3 regions of the Pseudomonas sp. AC136 genome follow, and region 1 is predicted to be linked to each of the others. Evidence: riboswitches for the same ligand, from Rfam matches in the RefSeq annotation. Region 1 holds a riboswitch; each other region holds the start of a gene.
The links. A riboswitch is a leader RNA that binds a small molecule or an ion and turns the genes downstream of it on or off. The one in region 1 is predicted to bind cobalamin.
Positions count from the first base shown of each region.

Region 1 (2,256 bases):
GTCGCTGGCGGCGTGGAACGCGCTGGTTACTTCGTCGAGGCGCGCGTTGGCGGTGCGCAGGCTGTCGCCGATGCCGTTATTGCCGAGCACGCTTTCGGAGCGGTTGAGGGTTTGTTGCAGCCGATCGACCAAACTGGCGAAGCGCTCGAACAGCGCGCTGACATTGCTGCCCAGCAATTGGCGCACCTGGCCGAGGTTGTCGTTCCAGGTCGGCAGCAGGGCGCTAAGCAGCGGTTGGTTGTCCAGGGTTGGCGCGGTCTCTTCAACGTAAACCGGCTCGGTTACCGGCGCCTTGCTCGGCCTTACAAACACGCCGGCCAAGGCGGTAACCGCCAGACCGGCACCGGCCAACCACGGCATGGACACGCCCAGGCCAATCAGGCTGATGACAACTCCAAGGTAAAGCGCGCAATAGGCCAACACGGCAAATTCCCGACCAGGTTCAAGTTGGGTGAACTATAGGCAGCCGCGGCTAAGCGAAAAATCGGGGCACCCCCTACAGGCTTTGTAGGGGTTTCCCCTATACAGAAGTGCGCCGAGTTGGCGACCCCCGCCGAATTGACGCTCAACCTGCAACCCTCTAACCTGCCACCCTCGCTTCAGGTGCCGCCATTTGGCGGTGAAACAGGGAAGTCGGTCCCGCTTGTTTTGCACGTGTTGCGCGTACAAAAGAAACGGCACAAGCCGACGCTGCCCCCGCAACGGTAATTGAGCTGAACACCGCACTAGCCACTGTGTTGAACACGGGAAGGCGCGCTGTTCTGTTGGCCATCACTGGCCGCGCTCATTAGCCCGGAGACCGGCCTGTCGCAGTACCACGGCATTGCGGAGGGCTTTGTCTGGCGTCGGGTGATTGTCTGCAATCCCTGCGTCTGCCGTTCTCCGCTAGCCTCAACCAAGCCGTTGGAAAACCGCCGCCTCGCGCGGGCTTTCCCGGCCTGGACAATTGATGTTGAAGAGCTGAGACCGCAATGAGCGAATCCGCAGAACGCGACGCCCGCCACAAGGCGCGCATGGCCCGCAAAAAAGCCCTTATCGACGAGAAAATCGCCCAGGCCCAGAACGAATACGGCCTGCTGCTGGTGCACACCGGCAATGGCAAAGGCAAAAGCAGCTCGGCGTTTGGCATGGTCGCGCGGGCCTTGGGCCATGGCATGAAAGTGGGCGTGGTGCAGTTCATCAAAGGCGCGGCCAGCACCGGCGAAGAACGCTTCTTCCGCCGCTTCCCCGAAGAAGTCAGCTACCACGTGATGGGCGAGGGCTACACCTGGGACACCCAGGACCGCCAGCGCGATATCGACAAAGCAGTCGCCGCCTGGGCCGTGGCCAAAGACATGCTCAACGACCCGGCCATCGGCCTGGTGGTGCTGGACGAGCTGAACATCGCCCTCAAACACAATTACCTCGACCTCGACACCGTGCTCGCCGATATCGGCGGCCGCCCGGAATTTCAGCACGTGGTCGCCACCGGCCGTGGCGCACCGCCTGCGCTCATTGAAGCGGCCGACACCGTGACCGAAATGGCCATGGTCAAGCACGCCTTCAAGTCCGGCGTTAAAGCCCAGGCCGGGGTGGAGTTCTGATGCAGAGCCACGCATGCCCGGCGCTGTTGATCGCCGCACCGGCGTCCGGCCAGGGCAAAACCACCGTCACCGCTGCCCTGGCGCGCCTGCACACACGCCAAGGCAAACGGGTTCGGGTATTCAAATGCGGGCCGGACTTTCTCGACCCCATGATTCTCGCCCGCGCCAGTGGTGCGCCGGTGTACCAGCTGGATTTGTGGATGGTCGGCGAAGCGGAAAGCCGTCGCCTGCTCTGGGAAGCCGCCGCCGAGGCCGACCTGATTCTGATTGAAGGCGTCATGGGCCTGTTCGACGGCACGCCATCGGCCGCCGATTTGGCCCGTCACTTCGGCGTGCCGGTGCTGGCGCTGATCGACGGTTCCGGCATGGCGCAAACCTTCGGCGCCATGGCTCACGGCATGGCCACGTACCAGGCCGACCTGCCGTTCTCCGGCGTGCTCGCCAACCGCACCGGCAGCGCCCGGCATGGCGAAATTCTGCGCGACTGCCTGCCGCCTGCCATCAAGTGGTACGGCGCTTTGCCGCGCAGCGCCGCGATTGAACTGCCGAGCCGGCACCTGGGCCTGGTGCAAGCCGAAGAGCTGGAAGACCTGGACGCCCGTTTGGACGCCGCCGCCGACGCCCTGGCCGCCAGCGCCGACACCACGTTGCCGGCGCCCGTGCACTTCGCGCC
Region 1 is NZ_OZ409865.1:702,876-705,131, reverse strand. It holds gene ACZZZU_RS03120 (methyl-accepting chemotaxis protein) at 1-360, opposite strand, end outside; cobalamin riboswitch at 585-822, shown strand; gene cobO (cob(I)yrinic acid a,c-diamide adenosyltransferase) at 972-1,583, shown strand; gene ACZZZU_RS03110 (cobyrinate a,c-diamide synthase) at 1,583-2,256, shown strand, end outside.

Region 2 (2,256 bases), 2.7 Mb from region 1:
TATGTTCAACGCTGGCGAGGCCGGCGACGTCGCCGAGGCCCAACCCGTGCGCGGCCAAGGTGTGTTCCAGCAATTGGCGAAGTTCAGCCTCGCTACAACCCGCGCGGCATCCGATTCCAGCGATAAAAGGCGCAACGATAGGCACAGAGAAAAACGCCTGAGTAGGTAAGAAAAAAACCCGCTGAGAGCATGGCCCTTCAGCGGGTTCTTGCGCAGCACCAACGAGGGGGTTACACCGCGCTCTTGCCCGCAAACCGGCGATACAGCCAGGCGCTCAGCAAGCCCAGGGCCGACCAGAACAGCGCGTTGGTAATCAGCGAGGCCCAGATGAACTGATGCTCCAGCGCCTCGGGCGCCAAGCTCGAATGCACCTCAGGCTGCGGCGCGCCGATGACATGTGGCACCACCAGCAACACAGCGCCGATCACTTTCACCGCCCAGTGGCGGGCGAATACCAAAAAGGCCAGGCCCACGGCGGTCGCGGTTGCGGTGCCGATCCACCAGTACTGACGCAGCTGCAAATCAGCAGCGGCGGTGCCAGGCAATTCAGGCGGCAGACCGAGCGAAGGTGCCAGCGAAAAGGTGGCGAAACCCGCCAGGCCCCAGAACAGACCGTCTCGGGTACGACCCGGCGCGCGCAAGGTAAACAAGCCCGCCAACATCAGCGCGAAACCAACGGCAACCACCAGGTTGGCGCCCGTGGTCGACGCGACGCGTTGCCAGCCATCTTCCGGCGACCACGCTTCGCTGCTGTGTTCATGGGAATGGGCGGCGGCGCCCGGTTCGTGGCTGTGCTCAGCCGGCGCCACTTGCACGGCGGCGGGCTCAGCGCTTTCAAAGGTTTCGCCCTGAAGAATCAGCGGCGCCACCCAGAAGCTTTGCAACAGGGTCAGAAACAGGGCACCCAGCAGCCCGGCAAACCCGGCGGTTTGCGCAATACGCTTAATCATTTCGCGGTCTCTTCAGTCGCACGCACACTTGGTGGCACAGAAATTAGTGGCACGGAAACGCGGCACTGTGGCGGGTGTCGTGAGCAGCGTTGTGTACCGCCTCGACATGGGAGAAACCGGCGAAATACACCAGCAACGCGCCCAACAGGCCGGCGCCGATGGCGACCACGAGACGCTGAGAAAGCGAGGCGCTGGCCTCGGCAGAATGAGTAAGGGTGCTACTGGACATGACCGTTCCCTCTGAACTGGAAATGAAAACGTAGCAGAAGGGAACGCACGAGGAGCCGAATGCGAGCGCATTCAGACTTCCGGCTTGCGCCCGCCCACCGCGGGTTTTGCCTACTGGTATGAATTCAGGCCGGTCTCCGGGCTCGCATGGCTGAAGGGTTTCAACACACGCCTACCGTTGCGGGGGCAGCGTCGGACTAACTGCTCCAGAACCGACCAGAGCGCGCACCGACTTCCCGTTTCACCTTGCGCACGACGACGCAAGACACCTGAAACAGCGCGCTAGAACACCATTTTCATCGGCAAAGGTCAACGCTGACGTGCCTCGCCCGTGCAGGCTTCCATGTCCAGAAGCTGGATGATCGGACCTCATCGAATTTGACCCATCCCCCACCACTGCGTAGCCTTGCTCGCTTCGAGGTCTCGGCGTATTTGCGCCAGAGCTAAGAGGGAACGCGGTGCGCTGAACAGCCAGGCCGCGGCTGCCCCCGCAACTGTAAACGACCGGCTTTCTTCCAGTGCCACTGCCACGCGCGGGAAGGCGAGGAAAGCGGCCCGCATCAAGGGCCATGTCGTGAGCCAGGAGACCTGCCTCGAACCTATTCACGACAACCGGGCGGGGTGATCCGGTGGCGAATTCTGCGGTGAGCGCTCTGCTCGCTGTAGCCGTCGCAGCCGCCCGCCGATCCGATTTCGCGCGTATCCAACAGGGCTGCATTCGATGAAAAGCTTGGCCAAACTCCCCGTCACCATCGTCACCGGCTTCCTCGGCGCCGGCAAAACCACGCTGCTGCGCCATATGCTCGACAACGCCGAAGGCCGCCGCATTGCGGTGATCGTCAATGAATTTGGCGAGCTGGGTATCGACGGTGAAATCCTCAAGCAATGCACCATCGGCTGCACCGAAGAAGAAGCCAACGGCCGCGTTTACGAGCTGGCCAACGGTTGCCTGTGCTGCACGGTGCAGGAGGAATTCTTCCCGGTGATGCGCGAGCTGGTGGCGCGTCGCGGCGACCTTGACCAAATTCTTATCGAAACCTCGGGCCTGGCCCTGCCCAAGCCATTGGTGCAGGCCTTC
Region 2 is NZ_OZ409865.1:3,371,950-3,374,205, reverse strand. It holds gene ACZZZU_RS14925 (cobalamin biosynthesis protein) at 1-145, opposite strand, end outside; gene ACZZZU_RS14920 (CbtA family protein) at 231-950, opposite strand; gene ACZZZU_RS14915 (CbtB domain-containing protein) at 994-1,179, opposite strand; cobalamin riboswitch at 1,290-1,466, opposite strand; cobalamin riboswitch at 1,580-1,788, shown strand; gene cobW (cobalamin biosynthesis protein CobW) at 1,900-2,256, shown strand, end outside.
Region 2: linked by a shared signal. The riboswitch ahead of ACZZZU_RS14915 (CbtB domain-containing protein) and the one ahead of cobO (cob(I)yrinic acid a,c-diamide adenosyltransferase) in region 1 are both predicted to bind cobalamin.

Region 3 (2,256 bases), 3.2 Mb from region 1:
CATCCTGGGCAGCGAACATGCCTCGCAACAAGCGCTGCAACTGGCCAAGGAAGGCGCCAGCGTGGTGCAGCAGACCACCGAACAAATCAGCCGCCTGGCCAGCCTGGTCAGCGATGCCACCCGCACTATCGAAGGCCTGAGCCAACACACGGTGGCGGTGCAGAGCATCAGCGAAACCATTCGCGGCATCGCCGAACAAACCAACCTGTTGGCGCTCAACGCCGCCATTGAAGCCGCGCGGGCCGGCGAGTCGGGACGTGGCTTTGCCGTGGTTGCCGAGGAAGTGCGCAACCTCGCCCAGCGCACCGCCGAGGCCACGCACGCTATCGCCCAGAGCCTGCACAGCATGCGTCAGCAAGCCGTGCAGGCGGTTGGCTCGATGCAGCAATGCCAAACCAGCGTCGGCACCAGCGTTGACCAAGCCACGCAGGCTAACCAGGCGTTGCAGCGCATTCATGAGGAGGTGGCGGGCATGCAAATGCAGATCGGCGAAATCAGCCGCGCCATGCAATCGCAGCGCGACCAAGCTCAAGCCGCCAATCTGCAAGCGCAAACCATCAGTTCAGGCGCGGGCCAAAGCGCCGAAGCCGCAAACCAGACCCAGCTCGCCGCCCGTGCTCTGGAGCGGTTGGTGCTCGACCTGCACAAAGCCGCCAGCCGGCTTGGGCAGGCAGAGCCAAGCGCGTAAACCGCGTTTGCTGCAACGCCCCACCCTCTTGACCCACCCCGCCGCCACCGCTACGGTGCGCGGCGTTTATCCACGCAGGTGCGTCCGGCTCACACGAGCCCGGCGTTAAACGGGAAGCCGGTGCGCTCCATAGGAGCCATCCCGGCGCTGCCCCCGCAACGGTAATCGACCGCAGCCACGCTGCATGCCCGATCGACACACCACTGGGTTGTTTCCTGGGAAGGTGATCGCGGCAGGAAAGGATGCCCTTTCAGTCGAGAGCCCGGAGACCGGCCTGCATGGAATCGACTGGTGTTGCGGAGGGCAGCACCATCAAGCGCAGGCGCCTTCAAGCGCCACGCTTGCCCATGCCCTCCTCAAAAATCTTTTGAGGAATACTCCATGAAGTACCGACATCTCGCCCTGCCCGCGCTGCTGCTGCCCGCTGTGGTGCAGGCGCAAAGCACTGACCAAGTGCTGAAGCTGCAAGAAATGGTCATCACCTCCGGCCGCAACGCCGAGCCGTTAGCGCAGGCCACCGCTGCTGCCAAGGTGTTCACCCGTGCTGACATCGAGCGTTTGCAGCCCCGCTCCATCACCGACCTGCTCACCCGCGTGCCTGGCGTGCAACTGGTGCAGAACGGTGGGCGCGGCAGCAACACCTCACTGTTTATTCGGGGCAGCAGCAACACTCAAAGCCTAATTCTGGTGGACGGCCAACGCATCGGTTCGGCCTCCGATGGCGGCGCCAGTCTGCAGTTTTTAAGCCTCGAACAAATCGAACGCATCGAGGTGGTACGCGGCTCGCGCTCGGCCTTGTATGGCAGCGATGCCATTGGCGGCGTGGTGCAGATTTTCACCCGTCGCGGCGACAGCGGCCTGCAACCGCGCCTGGCCGTGAGCGCCGGAAGTCACCAAAGCTGGCAGCGCAGCCTGGGCCTCAGTGGCGGCGATGAACAGACGCGCTTCAGCCTCAACGGCAGCCTCGACGAAACCGCCGGCAGCGACCGCACCGGCCAGTCCTACGATTCCGACAGCGACCACGACGCCTACCGCAACAAAGCCTTGAGCTTCAACCTCAGCCACCAATTCAACGAGCGCGTCGAAGGCGGCGTCAGCCTGCTGGACCAACGCGGCCGCAACGAGTACGACAACCCGTTCGGTCGCTTCGACATGAGCACCTTCCTCAGCTATCCGCAGCAGCCTTACACCGACTTCACCCTCAGCAGCGCCAGCGGTTTTGTCGACGCGCAGTTCAACGACCTCTGGAGCAGTCGCTGGGAAGTCGGCCACAGCGAAAGCCGGCAGAAAAGCCAAGACAAACTCAGCGACGAAGTGAGCGTGTTCAACACCTACCGCGACTCCGTGTCGTGGTTGAACACCTTGGAACTAGGCGAGCAGCACACCGTGCTCGCCGGGGTCGATTTCTACGAGGACCAATTGCACAGCAGCACCCAATACAACCAACAAACCCGTTGGAACCAGGCCGCTTTTGCACAACATCGTTTCCAGGGCGAGTGGTTCGCCACCGAGCTGGGATTGCGCCGAGACAAGAATGAACAGTTCGGTAGCGAGAACACCTGGAACGG
Region 3 is NZ_OZ409865.1:3,945,259-3,947,514, reverse strand. It holds gene ACZZZU_RS17665 (methyl-accepting chemotaxis protein) at 1-688, shown strand, start outside; cobalamin riboswitch at 748-980, shown strand; gene ACZZZU_RS17660 (TonB-dependent receptor domain-containing protein) at 1,070-2,256, shown strand, end outside.
Region 3: linked by a shared signal. The riboswitch ahead of ACZZZU_RS17660 (TonB-dependent receptor domain-containing protein) and the one ahead of cobO (cob(I)yrinic acid a,c-diamide adenosyltransferase) in region 1 are both predicted to bind cobalamin.